Regions from separate parts of the Ruegeria sp. SAZD013 genome, predicted to be linked through region 2. Evidence: riboswitches for the same ligand, from Rfam matches in the RefSeq annotation. Region 2 holds a riboswitch; the other holds the start of a gene.
The links. Region 2 has a riboswitch for cobalamin ahead of AC2FLU_RS12730 (hypothetical protein). Riboswitches for the same ligand answer to the same signal wherever they lie in the genome.

Region 1 (7,718 bases), on a different contig from region 2:
CGATATCGCGCGCGCCAGCGGCCAGTGCAATCGAGTCCGAAGTCAGCATCGCGCCCGTGCCAACGACCAAGGGCAACCGCCCTTTCAGTTGCTTATGCGTGAATTTGGCCAGTTCCAGCCGCTCCGGCACGGTCTGGGCATAATTCTCACCCGTGGATCCGCCGGAAATCAGGCCGTGCACACCATTTTCGATCAGGTATTCGATCACGTCGGACAGGGTGTCCCAGTTCACGCTGCCATCGTCGTGATAGGGGGTGACCACAGGAGTATAAATTCCTTCGAACTTGAAAATCGGGTTCATTTCGTCCTCATGCGGGCTTCGAAAGTGGCGGGATACCCATTGCGACATCCAGTGCGTCAGGCATCACGAACATCCCGATCTGATCCCGGGACAGGTTCCAGTGATCCTCGGCCAGTTTCGCCGCTGCAGCTTCATCGCGTGCCTCGATGGCTGCGATGATCGCGTCATGCTGTTGGCTGGCCAGCGATAGGTTTTCCGACATTTCAACTGTCTGCGGCCGATAAAACGTCATGCCAATCCGTGCATGATCGATCAGCAGCCGGTTGAATGACGGAAGCAGGTAGACATTGCCGGACATCTCGCCGGTCACGTCATGAAAACGGTTGTTGGCAAGTGCGCGATCCTCGACCGACCCTGAACGAAGGGCAGCTTTGAACGCGTGCTGAGCCGCTTTCAATTCTTCGATTTGCACGTTAGTCGCGTTCACTGCCGCCAGACGCAGGATGGCCCCGTAGACCATCGGCGCGGCAAGGAAGAAATCGCGCAGTGTGGTGTAGGACATTTCCGAAACACGGGCGCTGCGGTTTTTTCGCAGATCCAGATAGCCTTCGCCTGCCAGTTGACGAAACACCTCGCGCAGAGGCGTGCGCGACAGGCCGAATTCATCGGACAAATGCGCCTCATCCAGATCGTCACCTGGACGAAGGCGCAGCGTCAGGATGGACATCTTCAGGTGTTCTCTGAGCGCATTTTTGCGCGACTTGGCTTCGTCTTTCATCCTTTGGCCTCACTATGTCCTCTGGCTGCCGTGTCCGAATCGCGGTGGTCGTATTTTTGTATTTCTAAAAAATACAACTTGTATACAAAAAAATCTTGTGCAGCATGGGTGTCTGCAAAATAGACTCACGCTTGGGCGTCGGCCCAGTTTGGAAATGGTCCTGCTCATGCTTCAGACGCAGCACTTCGCCTTCATCCTGGTCGAGGAGTTTTCGCACCTCGCCTTTTCCTGTGCGGTCGAACCGCTGAGGATCGCCAACCTAGTGAGTGGCGATGAGCTGTATCGCTGGTCTTTTGTATCCGAACAGGGCGAGCAGGCCGTGTCTTCCAATGGATCCGTCACTCTTGTGCATTCCGGACTTGAGGAACTGCCCAAGTGCGATCAACTCTTTGTTTTGTCGGGCATTCACATGCGTGACCACGTGACTCGTTCCCTTCTGGCTGCACTGCGGCGCGAACGCGCGCGCGGAACGCGGATCGGGGCATTGTGTTCCGGGGCGTGGTTGCTGGCCGAGGCCGGGTTCCTCAATGGTATGCAGGCGGCGATCCATTGGGAGTACCACGACGCATTCATGGAGGCGTTTCCGGATGTCAATCTGGTGCGCAGCGTCTTTGTCGCCGACGAAAAACACATTACCGCATCAGGTGGAACCGCGACCGCAGACCTTATGCTGCATCTGATCGAACGCGACCATGGCGAAGAACTGGCCACTGATGTTGCGGATCAGATGGTCTATAACACTGTGCGTAATGCGACCGCCAAGCAGCGCGTTTCGCTGCAATCGCGCAATGGAATGCGCAATGCCCATCTGGCAAAGGCGATAGACATTATGCAGGACAGTCTCGAAACCCCTGTCTCACCATCCTTCATTGCCGATGTTTTGGGTATTTCCACCCGTCAACTTGAACGGTTGTTTGGTAAATACCTGAACACTTCGCCAAAACGGTACTTTATGGAAATGCGGCTGGAACGAGCCCGGAAACTGCTTTTGCAAACCGAGGCGTCGGTTACCGAAGTCGCCGTGGCCTGCGGCTTCGAAAATCCGGGGCATTTCTCTCGGGTATACCGATCCAGTTTTGGCATCACACCCCACGCGCAGCGCAACAAGATCAACTGATGAAAGATGAGTTGCTGGTTCGCGCTTACCGGCGGGGGTGCCGCGATCTGCTGGCCTCGAACTGGCCCGATCTGGCACCCCCTGATCCTGCCGGGATACCCCCTCGTTAAAAACTGGACTAGTCAACAGACCGGCAGGATTACCCACCAATAAATCTCGATATAGGCATAAGTATATCAAGAACTTGTCATCCAGAGATTTGTTGTGCCCTGTTTCGTTAATCTACCGTTAATTTAAGGCTCAAGTTGAGGCTTTGATTGTGGGTAATCTGCAATATCGACGTGCGGTCGCCGCAATTTGTTCAAGCTGATGGCGTTTCGAGATTTGGGTCAGGTCCCAGTGGTTTCCGAAAGGAATCTGTTTCACGGTTCAAATCAAGTAGTGAACATACCACAAGGGTTTGGTCGACCAACGCTCGGACGACGCGCCTGCCGATCATCTTGGAAGGCAAGAAAACGAACAAATCCTATTTCTGTTAGAATCTAGACAGCATTCGACGAGCAATTTTGCAGTTTGTGAGGAAACCCAGATCAAGCTTGCTCGCCGTTGGAATACGCCTTCGAGGCCGCAGATTGTACGTATCTGGCATGGCGCGCTGACGACGCTGATATCCTGTGCGACCAGAAGCGATCGGGATCCGTCAGTCCAGATGATAGGACAGAAACCGTTCTGTCCTGCCGGCACTATACCCCCACTGTGCTTTGACACCGAAAACTTCTGAAACGGTTTGCAAAGACAAGGCTTGTTTGGGCGGGCCAAGAGAAACCAGCTGTCCTTCTGATAAAACAGCCACGCGATCACAGGCCATTGCCTGATTCAGATCGTGCAGTGCCATCACCGTTGTCACTTTTAGAATTCGAACACAGTCCAGGATCGACAGTTGGTGATGTATGTCCAGATGGTTGGTCGGTTCGTCCAAAAGCAAAAGGCCCGGTTGCTGCGCCAAAGCCCGCGCGATGTGCAGCCGCTGGCGCTCTCCTCCAGACAATGTTGCCCATTCTCTGTGTGCCATATCGGCCATTTCCACAGTTTGCAGGGCTTTGTCGACTTGCCTGGTATCTTCGGCGCGCCAGGGCCGTAAGGCCGACAGCCAGGGCGTGCGGCCCAGCTCGACCACGGACCGTGCAGTTACGCGTTCGGCTGTATCAGCCTGTTGTTCAACAATGGCAATCCGTTGGGCAATCTGTCTGCGCGACAAATGCGAAACGGGATGGCCCGCTATGACGACTTTTCCCGAAACCGGACGTGCCAAACCCGCCAACAGGCGCATCAGAGTTGATTTGCCCGAACCGTTGGGTCCGACCAAAGCCAGTGTTTCGCCGGGCTCCACGACAAACGATACGTCTGACAGCAAAGTCTTGCCGCGAACCGAAAATGTCAGGTTTTGCGCCTCGATCTTCATTGGGCGTTCCTCTGGCCGCGCACCAGAATTACGGCAAAGGCAGGCGCACCGATCAGGGCGGTAACCACCCCAATCGGCAGAACCTGACCCGGGATGATGATGCGCGACACGATATCGGCGCCGATCAGGAAGACCGCTCCGATCAAGGCGGCCGTTGGGATAAGCCTGCGATGCCCCGGTCCTACAAGGAACCGGGCAGCATGAGGGATGACCAGCCCGACAAAGCCGATGGACCCGACGATCGAAACCATGACCGCTGTTGTCAGCGCGGTGGCGAAGATCAAGGTTGCCTGCACCCGCCGCACCGGTATGCCCAGCGAGGCCGCTGAATCAGTGCCGAAAATAAATGCGTCCAAAGCTCTGGCGTGAAAGCGGCAAATAAGCCAGCCGGCAAGGGCCACCGGAATGGCCAGATATACATCCGGCCAGCGCACGCCGCTGAGGTTTCCCATCAGCCAGAACATGATCCCGCGCGCCTGATCGGCATTGGCGGATTTGGCGATGATGAAGGCCGTTAGCGCATTGAACAACTGAGACCCGGCAATTCCCGCCAAAACGATTTGCGCCGTCGCAGCCCGCCCGCCGCCTGCGCCGGAGGCTCGGGCCAGCAACGCGACAAAACCGAAAGCCAAAAGCGCGCCATTGAACGCGCCAAAAGACAGCGACAAAGCTCCCCCGCCCAAACCAGCGATGGTAACAGCCACGGCACCCGTCGAGGCCCCGGCAGAAATGCCCAAAATATAAGGGTCAGCCAACGGGTTTCGCAGCAATGCCTGCAACACGACCCCTGCGACAGCCAGACCGGCACCGCAGGACGCAGCGACCAGAGCGCGAGGAATCCGGTAGCTCCAGATAATACCCTGATCAATTGGGTCGACGGGCAGGTCCGCTCCGGCCAGCTTGTTGACCAGAACGGAGAGAACCAAATCGGGCGACAACGAGGTTTCCCCGATCATCGCGCCCGCAAGGACCGCCGCAATCAATAGTGGCACAGTTAGGCACGCGGCCTTGAAACCCTGCCGAAAGATTGCGGCGACCTCGTTCACAAGTTGTTTCCGATGGTATCCAGCTTCTCGGCCAGATCCTCCAGTGCCGGGATTGCGCGGATGGTGGCGTCCATGGCCTGCGCATCCATAACGACAATCCGGTCATTCTTGACCGCATCCATCTGGCTGGTCACCGGATCAGCGCGCAGGAACTCCAGCTTTTTCAGGTAGTCGTCCGCAGCAAAGCGACGGCGGTCCATCTTGGCAATCACGATCACCGTCGGATTGGCCTTGGCAATGGTTTCCCAGCCCACTGTTGGCCATTCTTCATCCGTCTCGACGACGTTGCGGATGCCCAATGTGCTCATCATGTATCCCGGTGCGCCCTTCTGCCCGGCCACAAACGGATCGCTTTCCATTTCAGGAGAGGAAAACCAGAATACGGCGGACACATCGTCCAGCTTCACGGCTTGCGCCTTGGCGACGGCTGCGGCTTCACGGGCCTTGTACTCGGCAACCAGGTCCGTGCCGCGTTCGGACACATCAAAGGCTGCCGCCAGTTCTTCGATACCCTGATACAGCGTATCGGTCGAGAACGCTTGCAGGCGGGTGCCATCGCCGCCGACCGTATTGTCTTTGCCGACGCAATCCGCAGGCATCACGTAAGTTGGAATACCCAGTTCGTGAAATTGCTCACGCGTGGCGACGATGCCCTCGGGTCCGACATGCCATTCATATTGCGCTGCGACCAGTCCCGGCCGCTTGGCAACAACGCTTTCAAAGCTGGGATCATTGTCTGCCAGACGCTCTACCTTGGCATTCACCTCGGCATATTCAGGCAGCACCTCGTTGAACCAGACCGAAGTTCCAAGAACCTGCTCACTCAGACCCAGCGCATAAAGCACCTCGGTCGCGGCTTGGCCGACCGTGACTGACGACGTCACTGGCGCGTCAAACGTGACCGAGTGACCGCAGTTTTCGATGGTTAAGGGAAAGTTTCCTTCGGCGGCAGCGCTGGTAGCCAGCAAGGAAAGGCCAATCAGGCCAGTGCGTAGAAACATGACAATCGATCTCCATGTGTCAATGACCAGAGAACGGGTGAATGGGCATTTACCGAAGCAACAGACGCTTTTCTGCCTGCTGTGAGCGCAGAGTGGTACATAGCCCGCCCGGCGCGTTTCTTCGGCAACCTCCCCGGACAACCCCGCCCGGTGTGTTTCGGTTTCATACCGGCAGGTCTCCTGACTGACGGGTCTTTGTCTGTCCTGTCTTCCCAGACCGAAATGGCCCAGTGACGGAATGGACAGCGCTCGCCGCCTACAGTTGCGGGGGCAGTTCCGGTTGGCACCAAAAGGCACCTCGGATTCCCTCTTAGCCACATCGGGACCGGTAAAACGCGGGTACCTTAACACTTACTCTGCGGCAAGAAAAAACTCGGGGGTCTTTCCCATTTTCTCCCAAGGGCATGAACCTGCGCGTCTCAACATGGTGCTGACGTCAGACAAGCCGCTGAGAAGGCGCTACAATCCGCCCCGAGGACGTCGGTGTGTGATATATAGGAAAATCATGGCTGTGCGGACAGTTTCCAGCTAGCTAGTCTCACTCCGATTTCCCTGAAAACAGGGAAATTTACAGGGAATACGCACCGTTTTGGCGCTATTTTATGTCTGAGGATTCAAAATATGTAAGCAGGTCAGTGCCTTGTGGGTGAATTCCCTGGATGGGACAACAGGGAAATCAGACGAAGCATCAGTGAACCCCAGAGATACATCAGGGAACACAGATCAGATTTCACCTCAATTTCAACTGGTGGAGGACGGGAGTAGGAAGAAGAATGATCCGGGGATCGTCCCGATTCCCAGAGGGCATATTCAGCCGCTGTCTTCAGTGAAATCCTCAGGCTTTAGCTCCATGATTTCAAGGTACCTAGCGTTCGAAATTGGATCAATCCGATCGGCCTCTTCGCTTACGAATTCCGCCCAAGCAGTTGTGTGATCATTAGTTTCGTGGCCCTTAACTTCAGTACGTCCTGGACCAACTGGCGCAATATCCTCGCATCTTCGAGGTCGCGGGCATGGCTAAGCAGCATGCTGCGTTTCGCTTTCTCGAATTTTTCGTCCCTGACACGGAGCGCTTCAAGCCTTGCCGCTTCGGCTTCTTTCTTTCTTCGCTCATGGTCTTGTTTACGTTCAATCAACCACTCATGCTGGCGCTCGGCATGCTCCCGGTGAAAGGTCTCGGCCAATACTACCAGCTCGATTGCAATCTCGGTAAGACGCGTTTCAAGTTTGGCGTCCGGCTCATCCGCCCAAGATAACCGGACATCTTGCCCACGAAAGTGGTTTGGAACGATCAGAGTTAGTGGATCTTTAGCTGGCCTGTGGTCGTCGGGGTTCCGATGGTAGTTGCTCAGCCTCAAATCCGCCGTCGCGAGAAGCTTAAACGGTACATGCTGCTGATGAATGGAAATCGAGATTTCGATGGCCTCTTTTCCCTGAATGCTCGGTTTACCGCCGCATTTTGCGACGCCCAGGAAAAGTGCATTCAAGATCCTTAGCCTGCGTTGCTCGAAGGGATTGTCGAAAAGCGGTTTGTCCCAGGAGTAAGCCCACTTGCTTTCGGCAATTTTTGCCCGTCTTTTATCGTCTACGGAAAACAGACGTTGCAAAACATGGTGCCATGCGTGTTTGCCGCGCGGTACTGCGACTCGCCCAATTTTCTTAGCTATCCTAGCCCGGACGTCTTCAATTGGGGTGTTGAAGGACGGTGGTATAGGAAGCGGTGCCTCCAGGTCGACTTTGGAACCGTAGTACCGATCATAGCCTGATCCGCCAATTATCACTTCGTCAGACATTCCTGGGGCGCGTTCGGGCAGTGAAACACGTTTGACGGACTTTCCGGCTTTGACTTTGTTCCAGTGCCCTCTGTCGGGAATGGGGATATCGAACTTCCTGCAAGCATTCCTGACTGAAGTTGAAGACACTCCAACGACTTCGGGCATATCTTTCAAAGGTCGACTCCACACAATTTCTAGGAGTTCTGCCCTTGTCAGCCTTCTCGCTCCCGCCATTTTCGCCCCCTGATTTGTCGAAGTACTTGCCGATATCCTCAGCTTGCGGTGAAAAAATTGATACTCAGCTCAAACCAAGATTATTAGTGAAACTACAACTACCTGTGGCAGGTTTCGAGCCTCG
Region 2 (7,718 bases):
ATATCGAAAAGGTTCTGGCATGGTGCCCCAAAGGCCAGACCGGCGCGCTGGTCGGGTCGTCGGGCGTGGGTAAAACGACGCTCAGCAACGCCATGACGGATCAAAACCTCGCCACCTCTGGAATTCGCGAAGACGACGCACGGGGCAGGCACACGACAACGGTGCGCGCGTTGCACCGGATGGGTAACGGTGGCTGGCTGATTGACACGCCGGGAATGCGCGCATTGCGTTTGTTGGACGCTCAGGACGGGATCGACAACGTGTTCTCGGACATCACAGAGCTTGGCCAAAGCTGCCGCTTTTCGGATTGTCAGCACGAGACCGAGCCCGGCTGTGCCGTGCAGAACGCAATAGGCAAGGGCGTTCTTGATCCGGCGCGGCTGGACCGTTGGCGCAAGCTGCGGCGCGAAGATCAGCGAAACTCGGAAACCGTTGCGCAATCGCGGGCGCGGGACAAGGCGTTCGGCAAGATGGTCCGCGGTGTCATGCAGGACAAGAAGCTTCGCAAACGGCCATAGCTGCAAGGTGTTATGGAAAACCTGCGTCGCGTCTGATCAGGCGATCAGGCGCGGCCAGACCGCTGCATTGCGCCGGGCAAATGCGCCTATGTGACCAATCTCCGGCAGCCCAAATTCGGCAGGCTTCAGAAGGTGGCGTCTGGCCCCGGGGCCATACAGATCGGCAAGGCGCCAAACCGCCTCGGGCGGAACCATCTGGTCGTCTTCGAACGTGAACAGATCCACAGCTGTTCCAGAACTGCCCCAATGCGCATCAGGCAAATTCTGCCCGATCTCGGGAACGTAGCTAAGAGGAGCTGTGCACCATTTGCGCCATTGCCAGTATACCGAGGCTGGCAGGTCCGAGCCAAACCCGATTGCTTTGCCAGGCAGATAGCCAAGCGCCCGCACCATCAGCGGTGCATGGCCATACCAGAACAGCCCCGCCAACCCCCGATAGGGCCATGGGTGATCTTTCAAAGTCACCAGCCCCGAACACACACAGATCATACGGTCGATCTGGTTGATATCCGGCTGCACCGGCCCCAGCATCGCACCGACCGAATGGCCAATGGTCCAGTGCTGCGCCTTAGGAAATCGCCTGCGCAATTCGGCCCGTGCCGCTGGCATGTCGATCAATGCCCAATCCGCCATTGTTGCAGTTGCGTCTTTCAGGCGACCGACCAAAGAAAGCCCGTAGTCCCGATAGTCATAGGTCAGGCAAGCTATCCCCCGCTCGGTAGCCAGCCATCGCGCGAAGTGTTGATAATAGTCACGCGGCACGCCTGTGGCACTGTTCAGCACGACAACGGTTTCCGGCTCACCCACTGGCCGATGCAACCGCGCCGACAAGGTCACGGACCCTGACGGAAAGCGGAAATCTTCGATCAACACCGTCTGTTCCGTATCCAACATGATTCCCGGCTTTCGCTGAAACAATCGGTTTGCCTGCCTTCGATGCTGACGACACTAGGCCGGAACGTAAACCGCATCCAGCATGACCAAACGTCCGGCCTAAAGATCGGCTTGACTCGGAACGCGATCAGACGCTAGCGGTTGTGTGATGGTTTCCGGCCCCCACAAGAGGTCGGGATGAAAAGGGAACACGGTGCGGTTTGTCTGGTCACGCAGGCATCAACCAAGTCCGCGACTGCCCCCGCAACTGTAAGCGTTAAGCAATGCCGAAATACCACTGGCCTATGGGCTGGGAAGGTCGGCAGAGCAATGACCCGCAAGTCAGGAGACCTGCCATCGGAACTGAAACCGAAACTCGGGCGGGGTGTCCGGGCAGGTCCTGACGGCGAAATGCTGTCCCACCTGCCCCAATATTCCAGCCCACCACGCGCGGAGGGCGCAGGATGATCTGGAAGACAAAGTCACACGAATACAGCGCAACAGTGTGCCAGCGGACGGGCAAAACCTGCCCGGCTTTGGCGCGACTGGCCCGCTCGATTTCCGAAGCCATGGCGCAGGCGGTTTCGGCCACCAGCGAGGATTTCGAATTTGAAGGCAGCAGCGCGCTATCACATTGCGCGGAAGGGTGCATGGCAACGATCCGAGCGCGATCCGACAGCGTTCGCGTTTTCTGCGGGGCGCACCCTGATACGGCAATTCGGGACCTTGATGCCTATGCCGATTTGATCTTCGGACCTACATTCAGCACGCTGCCCTCGGGCATTGTCGCGAACCCGCCTTGCGCCATGATCGAGGTTTCAACGATCCGGCCTCGGAAAACCGGCTACGCACCCCAGCAGCTGTCAGCTTGATCCCACTTCCACCTGTGCCGGGGTGATCCGGGACGCCCAGGCCAGCTGCGCATCGGTTTCGACAGCGCAGGGGCGCACGGCCCGCAGGCGGTCCAGTGCGTCGCTGGCGCGTTCACCGCATTCAACCATCAGTCGCAGAACAATCATCCCGGATCTGCCGCACCCCCCACGGCAATGCACAAGAACCCGGCCACCGCCCGACAGCGCATGTCGGGCCGTGGCGCTGACCTCTGGCCAGGCCTTCTGAACCGCCTGCGTCGGTGCTCCAAAATCTTCGATCGGCAGGTGAACCCACCGGCTGGCACGGCTTTGGATGTCGCTGCCAAAGTGCTGCGCGCCATCCTGAAGCATTTCAACATCCGTCGTCATTGAAATCACAAGGCCCGGTTTCCACGCCGCAATCATATCCAGATCGCCGACGTAATCCCCGCCACGCCCGGGCATTGAAGTAAGGGCAAGCGTTCCGCCTCCGACCTGCAGAGCAAAAATGACCAGCTGCGACATGAAGTGCGTCCTCCCCCAAGGTACTCTTTAAGAAATGAGCCATTAAATCCGCTGGACCAGTTTAGTTGGAAACCAGCCCGTTTCTGAAACAAAAAATCATCACGCCCCACAGTGGACGCGGACTGCCGCCGCCACTACGCTGTGCCGAAGCACCGAATCCGAGCGAGTAGACATGACAGACACGCCCAGCCCCGCCTATCAGGTTCTCGCCCGCAAATACCGCCCGGAAACCTTTGCCGACCTGGTGGGTCAGGATGCCATGGTGCGCACCCTGAAAAACGCTTTTGAAGCCGACCGGATTGCGCAGGCCTTTGTCATGACCGGCATTCGCGGAACGGGTAAAACCACCACGGCACGGATCATCGCCAAGGGCATGAACTGTATCGGACCGGATGGAACCGGAGGGCCGACAACAGAGCCTTGCGGTCAGTGCGAGCATTGCATCGCGATCATGGAAGGCCGCCATGTCGATGTGATGGAAATGGATGCCGCCAGCCGTACCGGCGTCAACGATATCCGCGAGATCATCGACAGTGTCCGCTATCGCGCGGCCAGCGCGCGCTACAAGATCTACATCGTCGACGAGGTTCACATGCTCTCGACCAGCGCATTCAACGCGCTGCTCAAGACGCTCGAGGAACCGCCCGCACATGTGAAATTCATCTTCGCGACCACCGAGATTCGCAAAGTGCCGGTCACGGTTCTGTCGCGGTGTCAGCGCTTTGACCTGCGCCGGATCGAGCCCGAAGACATGATCGGCCTGCTGCGCAAGATCGCCGGGGCCGAGAGCGCGCAGATCGCCGACGATGCGCTGGCGCTGATCACCCGCGCTGCAGAAGGGTCGGCCCGGGACGCGACCTCACTGCTGGATCAGGCGATTTCACACGGGGCTGGCGAGACGACCGCCGATCAGGTCCGTGCGATGCTGGGTCTGGCGGATCGTGGTCGTGTTCTGGACCTGATGGACATGATCCTGCGCGGTGACGCGGCAGGGGCGCTCACTGAACTGAGCGGACAATATGCGGAAGGCGCGGACCCTCTGGCCGTGCTGCGCGATCTGGCCGAAATCACGCATTGGGTGTCCGTCGTAAAGATCACACCTGACGCGGCCCAGGACCCGACGGTTTCCCCCGACGAACGCACACGGGGCCAGCACATGGCCGAGGCCTTGCCGATGCGGGTTCTGACCCGGATGTGGCAAATGCTGCTGCAGGCGCTGGAGGAAGTCTCTGCCGCGCCCAACGCGATGATGGCCGCCGAAATGGCTGTTATCCGACTGACGCATGTCGCCGATTTGCCCAGCCCCGAAGAGCTGATCAAACGGCTGCAAGACGCCCCACCTTCGCCACCCGGCGGGCCGGGCGGGGGCATGTCAATGTCCCGGCAGGCCCCGGTGGCAACGCAATCCAACGCGACCCCGCCGCCTGCCTATGCATCGCCCCCGCGCGGCGCGGGTGGCGCACCGGTTGCCGCGCTGGCGCAGGATGCCCAGACGGCCCTGGCCCGCTATCCAACCTTCGGGCATGTGGTGGAACTGATCCGCACAAACCGCGATGTGAAACTGCTTGTCGAGGTGGAAAGCGGCATGCGCCTTGTGTCGTACCAGCCCGGCCGGATCGAATTCACCCCGACGCCTCAGGCACCGTCGGATCTGGCGTCGCGATTGGGCTCTGCCCTGCAACGCTGGACTGGCAATCGGTGGGCCGTCTCCATTGTCTCGGACGGGGATGCCGCGACCATCGCGGAAGTGCGGGACCGGGCCGAACTGGCCCTGAAAGCCGAGGCCGAAGAACACCCGCTGGTTCAGGCCGTGCTGACGCAGTTCCCCAAGGCGAGGATCATAAGGATCGAAACACCTGAACAGCGTGCCGCCAAGGTTGAGACTGAGGCCCTTCCCGAAGTCGAAGATGAATGGGACCCCTTCGAAGAGGATTAGCCCTAAGCTTGTGGGTCCAAGTTTCAAGAAACCGGCATACTCACGCCCCTCCACGATACAACTGAGGGTGGGAATGCAGGCGCATGACTGATCGGTCGGCGACGCTCTGATCAGGACAGGCGGGAGACCTCTTGTGCCGCCTGCCTGCGGTCCGTATTTAGAACCAAACAGAAACACAGGAGACGACTGATGCTGAAAGGACTCGGCGGGCTTGGCGGACTGGGCGACATGGCCAAGATGATGAAATCCGCACAAGACCTGCAAACCAAGATGACCGAAATGCAGGAAGAGCTGAACAACATGATGGTTGTCGGCGAATCCGGTGCGGGGCTGGTCAAGGCAACGGCCACAGCCAAGGGTGAACTCAAGGGGCTGGACATCGATCCGTCGATATTCAACGGCGACGACAAGGAAGTGGTCGAAGACCTGATCCTGGCCGCCATCAAGGACGCTCAGGCTAAAGCTGCCGAACGTTCACAGGAAGAAATGGGCAAGCTGACCGAAAGCATGGGCCTGCCGAAGGACATCAAGCTACCGTTCTGAGCTTCATCTTTTCCCAAATACTCCCGCCGGAGGCTCCCTCCGGTGCAAAGCAGGGCAGGCCATGGGCACGAACAGCGAAATCGACAATCTGATCGACCTGATGGCCAAACTGCCGGGGCTCGGCCCGCGCTCGGCCCGCCGTGCGGTGCTGCATCTGATCCGCAAACGCGCTCTGCTTCTGACGCCCCTGTCAGGCGCCATGCAGCAAGTGGCCATCACCGCCCGCGAATGCCTGAATTGCGGCAACGTGGGCACCACGGATATCTGTGACATCTGCAATAGCGAGGCCCGAGCGACCGGCGAACTCTGCGTGGTCGAGGACGTCGCCGACCTCTGGGCGATGGAGCGGTCAGGGGTCTTCAAAGGCCGCTATCACGTGCTGGGTGGCACGCTGTCCGCACTGGACGGCATCGGCCCCGACGAACTGCGCATTCCCCGCCTCAGGGATCGGGTTCTGGCCGAAGGGATCACCGAAGTGATCCTTGCCTTGAACGCCACTGTCGACGGTCAGACCACCGCCCATTACATCGCGGACCAGCTGGAAGGTCAGGTGCGCCTGACCTCACTGGCGCAAGGCGTGCCCATCGGCGGAGAGTTGGATTATCTGGATGATGGGACGATTACGGCGGCGCTCAGGGCGCGTAAGGAAATTTAGGTCAGCATTTATAAATCAACGTCCCTAAAAAAGAGTCAGCAAGAACGGCGTCTCCAACGGTATTCAATTCAGGTACATATATTGCACAAATATCCAGATCTTATTGTACTGCGACATGGCGAAACGGAATGGAACACATTCGGGAAGTTCCAAGGGCGCATGAATTCCCCGTTGACGGAAATTGGCAAGTCTCAGGCCCGGAAGCAAAATGAGATACTCAGGCGAATACCGAATGCACCTTCGCGCGTTTTCGTCAGCCCGCAAGAGAGAGCAGTGCATACCGCCCGCTTAGCAACGACGCCTCATCATGAGTTGATATATGATGAACGGCTTATGGAAATCGCGTTTGGGCAATGGGAAGGCGCAACGCGTGATTTCATCCGAGAGCAAATCGATTGTTCCTATGAAAGCTATCATTGGTTCTTCCGCAGCCCGGGTGGGGAAAGCTTCGATGATATCTACGATAGAGTACACTCATTTCTGAAGGAACAAGATGAGCCTTCGATCATAGTAACCCACGGCGTCACGTCTTTGGTGCTAAGAGGGCTTTGGTTGGGTCTCGATCTGGACAATTTGCTACAGCTACCGCGAACTCAGGGTTGCGTGTTTCATCTTTCAAACGGAGTTGAAACCATAGTGACCTGAGCAAATGGTTTGGGTTCGGAACTCATGTTGCACTCATCATCGTTGCCAGAACAGTCACGGTGATAAAAAAGCGACTTTGGATGACCATCGAACTACTCTAAGGATGGGTAAATTCAGCGATTTATTTGGAGCCGCCCATGACCCGCCTTCTCGCCTTTACCTTCGCCGCCTTCACCGCAACCGCTGCCCTGTCGCAGGAACTGGTCGACAAGGGCTTTGTCGAAGGCTGGAACATCATGATGGACCCCGCGCTTGGGAACGGGTGTCTGATCCAGACGGTCTATCAGGACCTCTCGGTCGTGCGGCTGGGCTATGACGCATTGGATAATCGCGGGTACTTCGCCGTTTACAACAAGGCCTGGGGCAATATTGAACAGGGTAAAAGCTATCCCATCCGGTTCGAACTGGACGGCAAGAGCTTTGATGCAACCGCTATCGGGTTCAATGAACGCAAAGTGCCCGGTGCGACGGTTTTTTTCACCGACCGGAATTTCGTCACCGCGATTGCCCAGAACAAGACGATGACGGTTTACAATCCCGCAGGTGAGGTGGTGATGGCGATTGATCTGAAAGGCACCGCCAAGGCGCTGGACTATGCGCGGGACTGCCAGAACAAAAAACTTTAACGAATCGGATCGAACAGCGCGTCCTTGGCGGTGCAGTCGCGGATCACATTGCGGCCGCATGGCACCGGATCAAGGTCGCGCGACAGGCACAGGCGGACCTCTTCGATATAGCCCTGTTTGCAGGTGACCGTGATCATATCGCGCTCAAGCCCCGGATTGGCCGTCAAAAACGCATCCTCAACCACCGAAGCCGGCAGTTTGACGGATGCGTCCAGCTTGCGGAAGACCTGCGGGCGTTCTACCGCATCATAGGCACGCCGGGACAGGGCGAAATAGTCGGGCGCAGAAAGCCCCGAACAGGTGCCGTGTTTCTTCCACTGATGCCATGCAAGGCCAGCACTACCCTGAATATCTTCCATTTCCCGCGTCATGCGGCGCGATGGCGGCGCCTCGGGTGAGCGGCAGAAGGATGGCCAGCCCTGATCAAATTGCGGCCAGAGCCCGTGCAGGATCCATCCGTGGTCGTGTCGGTCGTCGCATTGGTCTGACCCGCGCGCGTCCCCTTCCCGGGCGCACCAGTTGGGCGACCAGCTAAGCGACAAGACG

Region 1: it holds a riboswitch for cobalamin, as region 2 does, so the genes downstream of both, AC2FLU_RS17615 (ABC transporter substrate-binding protein) here and AC2FLU_RS12730 (hypothetical protein) in region 2, are expected to answer to the same signal.

Annotation. Positions count from the first base shown of each region.
Region 1 is NZ_JBXWQT010000037.1:1,490-9,207, reverse strand. Features, by position in the region: gene AC2FLU_RS17640 (dihydrodipicolinate synthase family protein) at 1-301, opposite strand, end outside; gene AC2FLU_RS17635 (GntR family transcriptional regulator) at 309-1,019, opposite strand; gene AC2FLU_RS17630 (GlxA family transcriptional regulator) at 1,186-2,136, shown strand; partial or broken gene AC2FLU_RS17625 (ABC transporter ATP-binding protein) at 3,028-3,538, opposite strand; gene AC2FLU_RS17620 (FecCD family ABC transporter permease) at 3,535-4,584, opposite strand; gene AC2FLU_RS17615 (ABC transporter substrate-binding protein) at 4,581-5,585, opposite strand; cobalamin riboswitch at 5,739-5,930, opposite strand; gene AC2FLU_RS17610 (hypothetical protein) at 6,491-7,534, opposite strand.
Region 2 is NZ_JBXWQT010000022.1:47,483-55,200, forward strand. Features, by position in the region: gene rsgA (ribosome small subunit-dependent GTPase A) at 1-518, shown strand, start outside; gene AC2FLU_RS12725 (alpha/beta hydrolase family protein) at 555-1,412, opposite strand; cobalamin riboswitch at 1,546-1,764, shown strand; gene AC2FLU_RS12730 (hypothetical protein) at 1,856-2,263, shown strand; gene AC2FLU_RS12735 (protein-tyrosine phosphatase family protein) at 2,255-2,767, opposite strand; gene AC2FLU_RS12740 (DNA polymerase III subunit gamma/tau) at 2,940-4,703, shown strand; gene AC2FLU_RS12745 (YbaB/EbfC family nucleoid-associated protein) at 4,893-5,246, shown strand; gene recR (recombination mediator RecR) at 5,308-5,901, shown strand; gene AC2FLU_RS12755 (histidine phosphatase family protein) at 5,983-6,546, shown strand; gene AC2FLU_RS12760 (hypothetical protein) at 6,684-7,172, shown strand; gene AC2FLU_RS12765 (ribonuclease T2 family protein) at 7,169-7,718, opposite strand, start outside.